Regions from separate parts of the Alteromonas sp. CyTr2 genome, predicted to be linked through region 1. Evidence: predicted binding sites of a transcription regulator. Region 1 holds the regulator's gene; each other region holds the start of a gene.
What was found. Region 1 encodes LexA, which represses DNA repair genes until DNA is damaged. Its sites were predicted from a motif close to TACTGTATNNNNATACAGTA; they were not measured.
Positions count from the first base shown of each region.

Region 1 (3,187 bases):
CGTGAGACTTACAGATAACGCTATTCAGTGGACACTGAACAATAATCAGAATAGTGAAATTTCGTTTATTGAAGCCATTGACGTAAATAACGATAGTTACGCCGATGCAGTTATTATTGAGAACAATCGACTTAAAGCGTTTGATATCGAGAATCAAGTGCTTATCGACTCAATCATTAACGATTTTTCAATTAATGCGCTTGCTGCCTCTGAAAAAGACGGTGTGCATTATTTTGCTGTTGGGGGCTATAGTTCGCTCAAGCTCTATAAAATGCAGGATGGTGAATTTGTTGGATTGAATGAATTGGAAACCAATTGTGACCAATTGCTCACGGTAAATTTTGATAGTGATAGCGAACTTGAATTTGCGTGTTTAAATAGAAACTACAACACCATCAATGTTTATGACGTGGCGAGCGATGCATTAGAACTCAAAGACGCTATAGCACCGTCATTCTACCCTCAGTATATAGCGGCTGTTCCAACGACGTCGTCTAATCAGTCGATTCTCGCTATCTACCAGCCTAACGAGAATGACTATTCGTACAATTATTATGACAGCATCGCATATCGCGTGGTTGAGGTTGATAATAAAGGCAATGTGGTGTGGCAAAGCCCTGGACTTGGGCTCGATAATGTTGAAGGCATGCGCACACGTCAAAATAGTGATGGGGAGCTGGAGTTACAAATTAGTAACCCGAACATGGCTCTTCTCGTAAAATAAGAGGAAAGCACTTGTCGTAGGCTATTGCAGATCGCAAAAGACGCGGCAAGTGCTTGTTATTTAGTTTTAGGTGTATATACTTACAGGAACTGTATGAACAGACAGGTCTTTTATGCGCCCACTCACAGCTCGACAAACCGAAGTTTTAGAACTTATTAAAACAACCATGTTAGAAACGGGAATGCCGCCTACTCGTGCGGAAATAGCCCGTCAGCTTGGCTTTCGTTCTGCTAATGCAGCAGAGGAGCATTTGAAAGCATTGGCGCGTAAAGGCGTGATTGAAATTTTGCCTGGTACGTCTCGTGGCATTAAGCTCAATATCCCTCTTGATAACGACGCACAAGAAGAAGAAGGCCTACCGTTAATTGGGCGTGTTGCAGCCGGTGAGCCGATCTTGGCGCAAGAGCATGTTGAATCGCACTACAAAGTCGATCCTGCACTGTTTCAACCCCATGCCGACTTTTTGCTACGCGTTAACGGTATGAGCATGAAAGACATTGGTATTTTAGACGGTGATCTTCTCGCTGTTCATCGCACCACTGATGTACACAACGGTCAGGTGGTTGTGGCGCGTGTAGATGAAGACGTCACCGTAAAGCGTCTAGAGAAACGCGGGCGTGAAGTATTGCTTCATGCTGAGAATGATGAGTTTGCACCAATAAAAGTTGATTTGGCGACTGAACATTTTGCGATAGAAGGCATTGCGGTGGGTGTGATCAGAAACGCTGACTGGATGTAGTATTTTAGCTTGTTTGTATAAAAGCGGCGCGTTAGCCGCTTTTTTTATGTCTTTTGTTCCTGTTTTTTTCTTCAATCTGCCAACTTAGGTTTTATCCTGCCCAGCAAACCTGTTGGTTTTCTGCGCGCTTATTTTTATCATTACTCACGTTATTCTTTCTATGAATGCTTCAAGTATTTTCCATTTTTTATTTTGAATTTTGTTTGAAATCGACATTGAGTAATCGATTACTTATTGATTTCTTAACTAGTTAGTCGAGCATTTACTTTAACCCCGTGTTCAAAATGCCTGTTTGATTCCAAGGGCATCTCACAGCAATGGCTTTCTCTTTTTGCACGTGAAATCCCCCGCGACCATTTTAGCAAATGATTAAAAATTAACCACTTCGTTAAATTTTTAATAGAAAAGACTAGACGGCACGACATTATTGCGCAATTCTTATACAGAGATTAACAAAATAATAACAATGACTCTAAATTTGTTTTACAAGTTGAGGTTATGGGTCAATCGTTCGCAAACCATTTGGTAGGGCATCGCGCAAATTAATCAGCGTCTTTGACCACGCCATTACGGAGGTGCTGAGTGAAACAACTAACGACCGTTTTCGCAAAATGGTGTTCTAGTATACCAATTTTGCTTTTTTCCCCTTTGCTTTTTGCGCAAGAAGCAAGCGAAGAAGCCTCTTCGCTTAATTTGAGACGCGGTGCTACCGACATCAGTGGGCAGGTATACGACCTCCATATGTTGATGTTCTTCATTTGTGTAGGTATCGCGGTTGTAGTTTTTGGCGTGATGTTCGCCTCAATGTATCTACATAGAAAGTCCCGTGGCGCCAAGCCAGCTAATTTTCACGAAAACGTGAAGGTTGAAATTGCTTGGACCGTTATTCCTTTCCTTATTCTTATCTTCATGGCGGTACCCGCAGCGAATACTCTAATTGCTATGGAAGACACGTCTGAGCCTGACATGACGGTGTTAGTAACAGGCTCTCAATGGAAATGGCACTACAAGTACATGGATAGCGATGTAGAGTTTTATTCTTTACTCGCCACTCAGCGCGAGCAAATAGAAAACAAATTTCAGAAAACAGATAACTACCTGCTGGAAGTCGACCGTCCCTTGGTTATTCCTACTGGGAAAAAAGTACGCTTTCTTATTACTTCTGACGACGTTATCCACTCTTGGTGGGTTCCTGACTTTGCCGTGAAAAAAGATGCCAACCCCGGCTTTATTAACGAGTCTTGGGCCAAGGTGAATGAGCCGGGTATTTATCGCGGACAGTGCGCAGAGCTTTGTGGTAAAGACCATGGCTATATGCCGGTTGTGGTAATAGCTAAAGAACCCGCCGAGTTTGAAAAGTGGATGGGCGAACAAGAAGAGATTGTTCGTAAAGCAAAAGAAGAAGAGCAGCGTCTACTTTCTATGAATATGTCTATGGATGAACTGATGAAAGAGGGCGAGCGAGTATACAACGCAACGTGCGCTGCTTGCCATATGCCAAATGGTGAAGGTTTACCTGGCGTGTTCCCGGCATTAAAAGGCAGCAAGATGGCACTAGAAGATCAGCAAGGTCACATTGACATCGTGCTGCATGGAAAGTCAGGAACAGCCATGCAAGCGTTTGGAAAAATGCTAAGTCTTAAGGAAATTGCCGCCGTAGTCACTTACGAGCGAAATGCCTGGGGCAATAAAACTGGCGATATGGTTCAAGCCAAAGATGTCAA
Region 1 covers NZ_CAMZMZ010000017.1:39,496-42,682, reverse strand. Annotated here, with positions in the region: gene QME20_RS10830 (hypothetical protein) at 1-724, shown strand, start outside; gene lexA (transcriptional repressor LexA) at 837-1,463, shown strand; gene coxB (cytochrome c oxidase subunit II) at 2,046-3,187, shown strand, end outside.

Region 2 (3,187 bases), on a different contig from region 1:
CTTCTACTAGCGAGTCAATTGCTCTGTCAGCGGTTTACGCTGCGAACCACTTGCCAAGTGTTAAAGCGATTGTAGGTTTAACTGAAAGTGGAACTACACCAACGTTAATGTCTCGCATTACTACATCTCTGCCAATTATTGCGATGTCTCGTCACGAATCAACGCTTAACACGATGGCGCTTTGCCGCGGCGTTAAGCCGGTTTTCTTTGACTCTTCAAACAGTGAACCTGGCAAATTGAAGTACGATGTCATTGCATCACTTAAAGAGAAAGGGTTAGTGAAAAGCGGCGACAGTATCATCCTGACTTACGGCGATGAAATGGAAAAAGTGGGCGCGACCAATACCCTTAAAATCGTAGAAGTCGAATAGCGACGAATACACTATTAAAGCGAAGCAAATGCTTCGCTTTTTTTTGCCGAATACTTTGCTGCGCTTTTGGATAACACTACAACAGAGTATTCAGGTAATGCCGTATTCTATAAAGGGACGCTACACGGGTATCCCATTGTGGTAGCTAAAACCGGTAAGGGTTTAGAAAATACAGCGGCCGCCACCGCTATTGGCATAGAGAGATACCACCCTCGCCTTATCATCAATCAGGGAACATCCGGTGGCCACGTTCCCTTTTTAGGTATTCGCGTATTGTCGAACAACATTACCAACCATGGTGAATATGACCCAACCACGGCCAAAGATTGTCAGGCCTTTGTTGAAAAAGTGGTAAAAGCTTATATTTCTGCGCTGTCGGAATAAAATTGGAAAACACTCAAACGAAAAACACGCCCTACATTGTAAAAATGTAAGGCGCGTTTTCATGTATAGCCTTTGTATTAGATTGCTTGAGCGGTATAAGTTTCCGCATCTTGACTAACATCATTCGCGTATTGAGTAAGATGGTGATTTAGAATATTTTCGGCGCGCTCAACAAACTCATCACGCTTAAATTTCCAACCTCTTAAATCGGCTTGCTTAGCCTGTGCAATGTAGTGCTCTAGACGCGTTTTTCTCAATAGATGTGCCTTTTTCGACAAATCAAATTCTACCAATGAGAAGTTTCGCTGTACTTTTTGAATATCCATGTGAACGGGGCGCTGTTCGTCATCAGCTGATGCTTGGCTTACGGATAGCTTTCCTTGCCCAATTACACCGACTATAACAATGATTGCTGATACCACTAAGCCTGAATAAACCCACTTTAAAAAGTTCATACCCCACTCCTTGAACGATTTTGCACTTGTATCGATAAGCTCGCTACAATCCACTTAATTAAACTTTTTATCACTAATGTATTGAGTCATTCGACTTTTTAAGTTTCTAGCTTTCACGTTGCAGCAGATGAGTTTTGCCTGACAATACAAACTTTCGTCTATTCAATACATCAAGTAATTCACTCGTGTCTCCTTAACTAAATGCACCTTCCGTACCATATTAATATTTTATATTTTTCAACAGCTTAGACAAAATCAAAACGTATACTAAAGTTGTACAAGGTACTTTCTACACACAGCAAGATAAAATTTTCCTTTCAAATTTAATAAACTCCCTCCCCTCAATGCTGTACACTTATACAGTATAAAGATGTACCACAACAACCAATGTACTGGACTGGTATGGAATCTTGTTTTTTCCGACCGTCTACCACGTACATTTGCCTAGAGAAAGTGACCATTTGCGATGCATGACAAACTCATTCAAAAACTCGAAATTCTTTCAGATGCCGCTAAGTATGACGCTTCTTGCGCAAGTGGCTCCGCCGGTAAACGAAAAGCAGGTAAAACTGACGAAACAGGAATAGGTTCGCTCACAGGAGGGTCAGGGATATGTCACAGCTTTACCCCTGATGGTCGATGCGTATCATTACTTAAGATCCTAATGACCAACTATTGCATATACGATTGCCATTACTGCATCAATAGGGTGTCTAGCAACGTTCAACGTGCGCGTTTTACCGTTAAAGAAACGGTTGATTTAACGCTTAATTTTTATAAACGTAACTACATTGAGGGATTATTTCTAAGTTCCGGTATTGTCGGTTCTCCTGACCTGACTATGGAGAGCATGGTACGCATCGCGAAGTCTCTTCGTCTTGATCACGGATTTAAAGGATACATTCATCTTAAGACCATTCCGAATGCATCTCCTGAACTACAGGCTGAAGCTGGCTTGTATGCCGATAGGCTAAGTATAAACATCGAAATGCCGACACAAAATTCGTTAAACAAATACGCCCCGGAAAAAGACCTTGGAGAAATTCACGGTTCAATGAATACATTGAAAGACAAAATAAATGAACACAAAGTAGATAAAACCTACTCGGGTAAACGCCCACCTCGCTTTGCTCCTGGCGGACAGTCCACTCAGATGATCATAGGCGCCGATGACTCAAATGATAAAGTTATCCTTGGCACGAGTGTCAAACTGTATGGTCAACAAAAATTGCGGCGCGTTTACTATTCTGCATTTTCGCCCATCCCAGATGCGTCTGAAGTCTTGCCTCTTAAACCGGCGCCACTTATCCGTGAACACCGACTTTATCAGGCCGATTGGCTCTTGCGCTTTTATGGGTTTGGTTTAGATGAAATTGTACACAACGACATGCTAGATATGGAGCACGACCCCAAGCTTGCGTGGGCGCTACGCAATCGCCACATATTTCCCATCGATTTAAACAAAGCTGACAAGCTACTTTTATTGCGAGTTCCTGGACTGGGAGCACGCACGGTACAAAAAATTCTGGCTATTCGACGTTACACAAAGCTTAGCTGGTTCGATCTCACAAAAATGCGTTTACCCTTACAAAAATTAAAACCCTTCATTACTGTTAGTGATTATTCCCCCGCTATCCATTTGCTCGATAGCAGTAACTTTGAACAGCAATTTAAACAACCAAAACAGTTTGAATTGTTCAGCGCCTAATCTAATTGGTACCGCAATGAAAAAAGTAACAATTTCATCAGTGCCCGGATACGACGAATGGCGAAAAGCATCGAGAGAATGTCTAGCCCAACACATACCTCCGGAGAACGTTACATGGCAAACTTCGCAATCTAACCAAGACGACTTGTTTGCCGTGACCGATTCGGCCAACGCTATTGGTGAAAGCCAAACGAATTTCAGAATTCCCAGATCAGTTTTAACGCTGTTGAAGTATGCGTTATGCCACCAAGCCCCCGATCGTTTCGCTT
Region 2 covers NZ_CAMZMZ010000031.1:8,183-11,369, forward strand. Annotated here, with positions in the region: gene pyk (pyruvate kinase) at 1-371, shown strand, start outside; gene QME20_RS14945 (hypothetical protein) at 438-755, shown strand; gene QME20_RS14950 (hypothetical protein) at 833-1,210, opposite strand; gene QME20_RS14955 (putative DNA modification/repair radical SAM protein) at 1,677-2,918, shown strand; gene QME20_RS14960 (TIGR03915 family putative DNA repair protein) at 2,935-3,187, shown strand, end outside.
Region 2: a site for LexA is predicted at 1,556-1,575, ahead of QME20_RS14955 (putative DNA modification/repair radical SAM protein). Genes of this name have one in related genera too.

Region 3 (3,187 bases), on a different contig from region 1:
AAATACCGTTTAAAAAACGTTATTTATCGCAGATGAGTGGACCTCAAAAATACGCCATTTGTCGGCGCTGGACATATTTGCTTACACCCATCGTTAATTAGGCGTCGCGACGTGGAGTGAGGGTAGGGATATTTTAAACTCGCCCTTCGGGAAGGTCTGGCAAGCTTCACTCTGGGAATTTGAAAAGCAACGGCCATTCCTACATTCCCACGCTTTGCTAGGAAACTTACCAGCACCTTCTGGGTGGGCAATCATCTATGCGGATTGGTATTGTTCTTTAAGTATCGAACAAAAATTTAGAGCAAAAAAAAGCCGCTCTAGGAGCGGCTTTTTTCAAATACGTCAGCGATTACGCTTCAGCAATGATGATCACTTTGATTGAAGTGATAACGTCAGAGTGAAGTTGTAAGTCGATGTCATACTCACCAGTTTCACGAAGAGTACCAGTAGGTAGTTTAACTTCTGCTTTTTGTACTTCAACGCCAGCTGCAGTGATTGCATCAGCGATGTCACGAGTACCAACAGAGCCAAAAAGTTTACCTTCGTCACCAGCAGGAGCTGCGATTGTAACTTCAGCAAGCTCAGCAACTTTTTCAGCGCGTGCGTTAGCAGCAGCTAGTTGCTCAGCAATTTTCGCTTCAAGTTCAGCACGACGTGCTTCGAACTTTTCAACGTTGTCTTTAGTTGCAGGAACCGCTTTACCCTGTGGGAAAAGGAAGTTACGAGCGTAACCAGACTTAACAGTCACTTGGTCGCCCAGGCCGCCAAGGTTGGCGATTTTATCTAGTAGGATGATATTCATCTTAGCTAACCCTTATATTCGCCAAATTACTTGTGTGAATCAGTGTACGGAAGCAACGCAAGGAAACGTGCGCGCTTGATCGCAGAAGACAGCTGACGCTGATATTTTGCGCTTGTACCAGTAATACGGCTAGGGACAATTTTACCGCTCTCAGTGATGTAGTTCTTAAGAGTAGCGATATCTTTGTAATCAATCTCAGTCACACCTTCTGCAGTGAAACGGCAGAACTTACGACGTCTGAAAAAACGAGCCATGGGTGATCTCCTTAAGCGTTGTCTTCAGTGGTTTCAGTTTTCTTTTCCGCGCGATCTTGGCGAGGAGCAGAATCGTCACGACGCTCACGACGAGGCTCTTCTTTCATCATTGGAGAAGGCTCAGTCACAGCAGTCTTAGTGCGCATAACCATGTTACGTAGGATCACGTCGTTGAAACGGAAAGCATTTTCCAATTCATCAACAGCTTCTGCAGACGCTTCAGCATTGATTAGTACGTAGTGGGCTTTGTGCAGCTTTTCAATTGGGTAAGCCAGTTGACGACGGCCCCAATCTTCTAAACGATGAATCTGACCACCGTCTTGCTTTAGGATTGTGGTATAACGCTCGATCATACCAGGTACTTGTTCACTCTGATCAGGGTGAACCATAAATACGATTTCGTAATGACGCATTATAGCTCCTTACGGTTGTAGCCTCGACAGTACAGCCGACTGTATGGAGACAAGGAACGAATTGGGATGGCTGTAAGGGCGCGCATTATACGCAGCAGTTACTAATTGCACAAGCATTAATCACCTTTAGAACAATCATTTGCCCTTTCCCCAAACACTACGCTCAGACATCTAATCAAAATACTGTTTATTTATACAGTAAAATACTGTACAGTTTTTGTGTCTTTAATAAACAGGGGACCTACCATGGCCATTACCACACAGTATGTTGTTACGCACAAAGGGGTAGAAAAATTGGTAACTACCGACAAAAAAGAAGCCGATCAGTATGACAAAATGCTCGATGCAGCAGATAACCTTGCTGACTACATTCATGCGAAGGGCATCAAGCTAGACGATAGCGTAGTGGAAGAGCTCACCATCATGCTGTCTAAAAACAAAGATAAAATCAGTAAGATTTTCAAAGGCGCTACCGCAGAAAGCGTATTAGAAGATGAAAGCGCAGAAGTGGTAAAGCTACAAGCTAACGGCTGATAATTTAGGCACGCCTCTCTTTTGCGTCGTTATGATGAGCAATTAATAAGAGCAATTGCCGCTTTAGGCTGATGAGATCTGATAGCATAGCTATACGCAAAAATGTTATTTGATAACATTACCTCAACGCGGCAATGTGTTTTCTCTGGTTTTTAACTGGGTGAACAGACGTGTCGCTTTTGCTAATGTGAACATAAGACGTAAATACAGGTCGGGCTTAGCGTGAATACCATCAATAAAAAAAATAGCACTCACTCCCAGCGCAACGCAGTGTCTGAAGAGCACAACGCAGTGAATAAAGGGCGCAACACAGCGATTGAAGTTAGCAATTTACAGTTTTCGTATACCAAAGAAAGTCCTCCCATCGTTGACATTAAAGCGTGGCAAGTTTCGCAAGGTGAACACGTTTTTCTTTCAGGGCCTTCGGGTAGCGGAAAGAGCACATTGCTCAATTTGCTGTGCGGAACATTAACTCCAACTCAGGGCGACATCGCTTTATTAGCGCAGCCTTTCTCCGCATTATCGAACCGACAGCGGGACAAGTTTAGAGCACGCAATATCGGCGTTGTTTTTCAACAATTTAATCTTATTCCCTACCTTTCTGTGGCACAGAACATTAATGCGGCGGTGTATTTTGCAAGTACAAACGTCAGCAAGACAGCATCAGACGCAAAGCTTCGTCATTTACTGGACAAGCTACAGCTGCCTTCTCACGTGCTGCATGCGAAAGCTGACGCATTGAGTATTGGTCAGCAGCAGCGCGTTGCCATTGCCAGAGCACTGATTAACGACCCACAATTATTAATTGTCGATGAACCTACCTCTGCCCTAGATACCGATGCCAGAGATAGTTTTATGTCGCTGCTAAAAGACGTTGCAGGTGAAAGCACCATGATTTTTGTTAGTCACGATAAAGCCATGGAGAGTTATTTCGACCGCCACTGCAGCATGAGTGAATTAAACCCAAGTACAAACCACATAAAAACGCGAGGCGATGAGGCCACAAAAGCACAGGAGCGTGCGTAATGCTAAGTACCATTGCTATTGAAAGCTTAAAGCGCAGGAAAACAACGGCAATCCTCACACTTTTAAGCATTACCATCAGCATTAGTTTACTTTTGTGCGTGGACATTATTCGCACCCAAGTTAAAACCAGTTTTACGCGCACCGTTTCTGGTGTAGAT
Region 3 covers NZ_CAMZMZ010000002.1:171,953-175,139, reverse strand. Annotated here, with positions in the region: gene rplI (50S ribosomal protein L9) at 350-802, opposite strand; gene rpsR (30S ribosomal protein S18) at 829-1,056, opposite strand; gene rpsF (30S ribosomal protein S6) at 1,068-1,469, opposite strand; gene QME20_RS02160 (YebG family protein) at 1,716-2,003, shown strand; gene QME20_RS02155 (ABC transporter ATP-binding protein) at 2,226-3,029, shown strand; gene QME20_RS02150 (ABC transporter permease) at 3,029-3,187, shown strand, end outside.
Region 3: a site for LexA is predicted at 1,651-1,670, ahead of QME20_RS02160 (YebG family protein). Genes of this name have one in related genera too.

Region 4 (3,187 bases), on a different contig from region 1:
TTCCAGAGTACTTTACTGCCGAGCAAAAATCAGCGCTAACGGAGCAAGGCAAGGCAGCCATAAACAGCAGCGTATTGCCTGCATATCAAATGTTCTACGATTTCATGGTAGACGAATACATTCCCAACGCCCGTGAAGATATTGCCGCGAATAACTGGCCTGATGGCGTGGCGTATTACGCCAATAGAGCCAAGCATTACACCACCACGGATATGACGCCTCAGGAAATCCATGATTTAGGTTTGTCTGAAGTAAAACGCATTCGCGCGCAAATGCAGCAAATTGTGGATGAGCTTGGCTTTGATGGCGACATTAACGACTTCATTGCGTTTTTACGCGAAGACCCGCAATTCTATGCCACCAGCGCTGAAGATTTACTAAAAGAGGCGTCGTTCATTGCAAAGAAAATGGACGCAAAGCTTCCTTCGCTCTTTGAGTATCTGCCAAGAACACCCTACGGTGTAGCGCCTGTACCAGACGCTATCGCGCCCAAATATACAACGGGCCGTTACATTCATCCTAGCCGCGATGATCAGCCAGGATATTACTGGGTAAACACGTATGCCCTCGATAAGCGCCCTTTGTATGCATTGCCTGCACTGACCTTGCACGAAGCAGTGCCTGGCCACCATCTTCAAATATCGTTGGCAGCAGAGCTTGAAGACTTACCTATGGTACGTCGTAACACCTATATTTCAGCGTTTGGTGAAGGCTGGGGTCTGTACTCTGAGTTTTTAGGTATTGAAGCAGGTATTTACGAAACGCCGTACGACAACTTCGGTCGCTTAAGCTACGAAATGTGGCGTGCGTGTCGCTTGGTTGTGGATACCGGTATGCACACGATGGGCTGGAGCCGTCAACAAGCGGTTGATTATATGATGGAAAACACCGCGCTTTCAGAACACAACGTAAATACTGAAATAGACCGCTATATCTCTTGGCCAGCGCAAGCCTTGTCTTACAAGATTGGTGAAATCAAAATTAAAGGCCTTCGCAAGAAAGCAGAGAAAGCATTAGGCGAGCGTTTTGATGTGCGTAAATTCCACCGCGCCGTGTTAGAAAACGGCTCAGTTCCACTGTTTATCTTGGAGCAAAACATCAATACGTTTATAGAAGAACAAAAGGCACAATAAACATGATCGTTGCATTTGGTGTTATTGGATTACTTATCCTGTTTTTAATTTACTTTGTGCTGCGAGCGCAGAATTTACAGAAAGAGCTGGCGCTATTGCGTCACTCGAATAAACAGACCAACAACAAGGTTACGTATGCTTATCGCAACCTTGTTCTTGTTACAGATGCGTTAGAGAAAAATCTTACTGCGCGTATTGAAAGTGCCTATAAAAGCCGCCTTATCGACCAAACTCAATACAATGCGCTGCACCCGCTTATGCGCAACTTTTCGACTATCGTCATGGCCTGTTGTGAGAAAGGGATGTCATTTGAGGAGTCACTGAATAAGGTGCTGCTTAATGAAGAAGTGACGCTTGAGGAAATTCGTGAGGTGGTGAAAGCATTCCCTAGCAACGTACGTATGGTGTGGTCAAAAAATACGGCCGACGGCTTCATTGCTTTTTGCCAAACCGTTACAGCAACAGTAAGTGGCACGACTACAAAGGCTCAAAAAGAACCATCTGAAGAGTAACATTTTACTCTATGTCTCTCGTTAGCGCTTATACAGCGCTAACTGTATGGCAGGGTCGTCTGCTTTGCTATGTAGTAAGGCCTGCGACCCTAGCCATGTTCCCACTCTTTTAAAAGTTTAATCTTTTTACCTTTCCAAACTAATCAGTAAGTTAGCGTTTAAAACAACAAGTCAAAAACCTTTTGTCTTGAAAAGGGTTATTGCTGCACTATAATACTGTATAAAAATACAGTTTATTTTGAGTGCCATGAATAAATCGTTATCCGTGCTTAATAACCACCCGCATATTTGGCGGGCCAGAGATCAGAGACAAAGTGAAACCAAGTTTTCACTGGGTTTTCCGCGTCTGGATAAAGCACTTAACGGTGGCGTTACATCTACAGGTCTTGTCCGTATCTCTTCGTTAACCGGCATGGGTGAACTTTCACTCTTTAAACAGGTTATATGCCAACACCGTACGCATAAGCTGGTGGTATTTATTAACCCTCCCGGGCTACTACAGTCGCCGTGGTTAGAAAACTTGGGGCTTAAAGCGCAACAAGTTCTGGTAGTAAAACCAAGTTCTGAACAAGAGTCGTTGTGGGCAGCAGAGCAATGTTTAAAAAGTACGGCTTGCCATTGCGTAGTGCTGTGGAGTAATGCTGTAAATCAAAAAGAAGCACGACGCCTACAGGTAGCAGCAACGCATAATGATGCGCTGTGCTTACTGTATACTCCACCGCAACAGCAGGCATCACAGTTAGGTTATCCGAAGGCCAGCTTAAGTGATTCACAAGCCAACCTGTCGAATCAAAGCGACAGTGCATTACCCATTACGTTGGATATCGCGCTAAAGGGTAAACCCCACGCTTTGGCGGTGAACATACGCAAGCAGCGTCATGGGTGGCCCAAAGATAACATTGTTATTTCCCATCGGTGGACCCCCGACAATCACGCCATTAAATGGGCCATGGCACACAACACGCTTTCCGATCAGGCATTACACTCTGTGAGCTAATGATGCTGTGGGCTTATATTTACTGCTATCAACTAACTTTAGACAGCCATATCAAAGCGGCTAGAAGTAAGCGTGCACATAGCCAATTGCCGAAGCACGAAACTAACAACCAGTATTCAGCGTTAGCGTCGAATACTCCCGTTGCAGTGTACTGCAGTAAAACAAACAAAATTACGCAGTGTAATGATATTGCGAAAAAAGAAGGCATTGAAATTGGGCATGGGCTAGCCCAAGCAGCGGCGTTATGCCCTTACGTGCATATTCTGCCTTTCAGTGAAGAAGCCGAAAAGCATATGCTGACGCAGTTAGCCCATCGGCTTTATCCACTGGCTTCTGATATCGTATTAGACAACCACATTCACTCAAATAGTTTCAGCGGTCTGGCAGTAAGGCTAGATAACCTAACTCATTACTATGGCGGTCATAAGCCACTGTGGAAAACTTTAACCCAAGCTCTGGCAGAAGCAGATATTCGTTATCATTTTGCTAGCGCATGGACAATTGAGGCCGCAAAAGTATTAGCGCTTCATAAATTTAATACCTAC
Region 4 covers NZ_CAMZMZ010000040.1:24,057-27,243, forward strand. Annotated here, with positions in the region: gene QME20_RS16945 (DUF885 domain-containing protein) at 1-1,133, shown strand, start outside; gene QME20_RS16950 (hypothetical protein) at 1,136-1,645, shown strand; gene QME20_RS16955 (recombinase RecA) at 1,893-2,642, shown strand; gene QME20_RS16960 (DNA polymerase Y family protein) at 2,642-3,187, shown strand, end outside.
Region 4: a site for LexA is predicted at 1,860-1,879, ahead of QME20_RS16955 (recombinase RecA). Genes of this name have one in related genera too.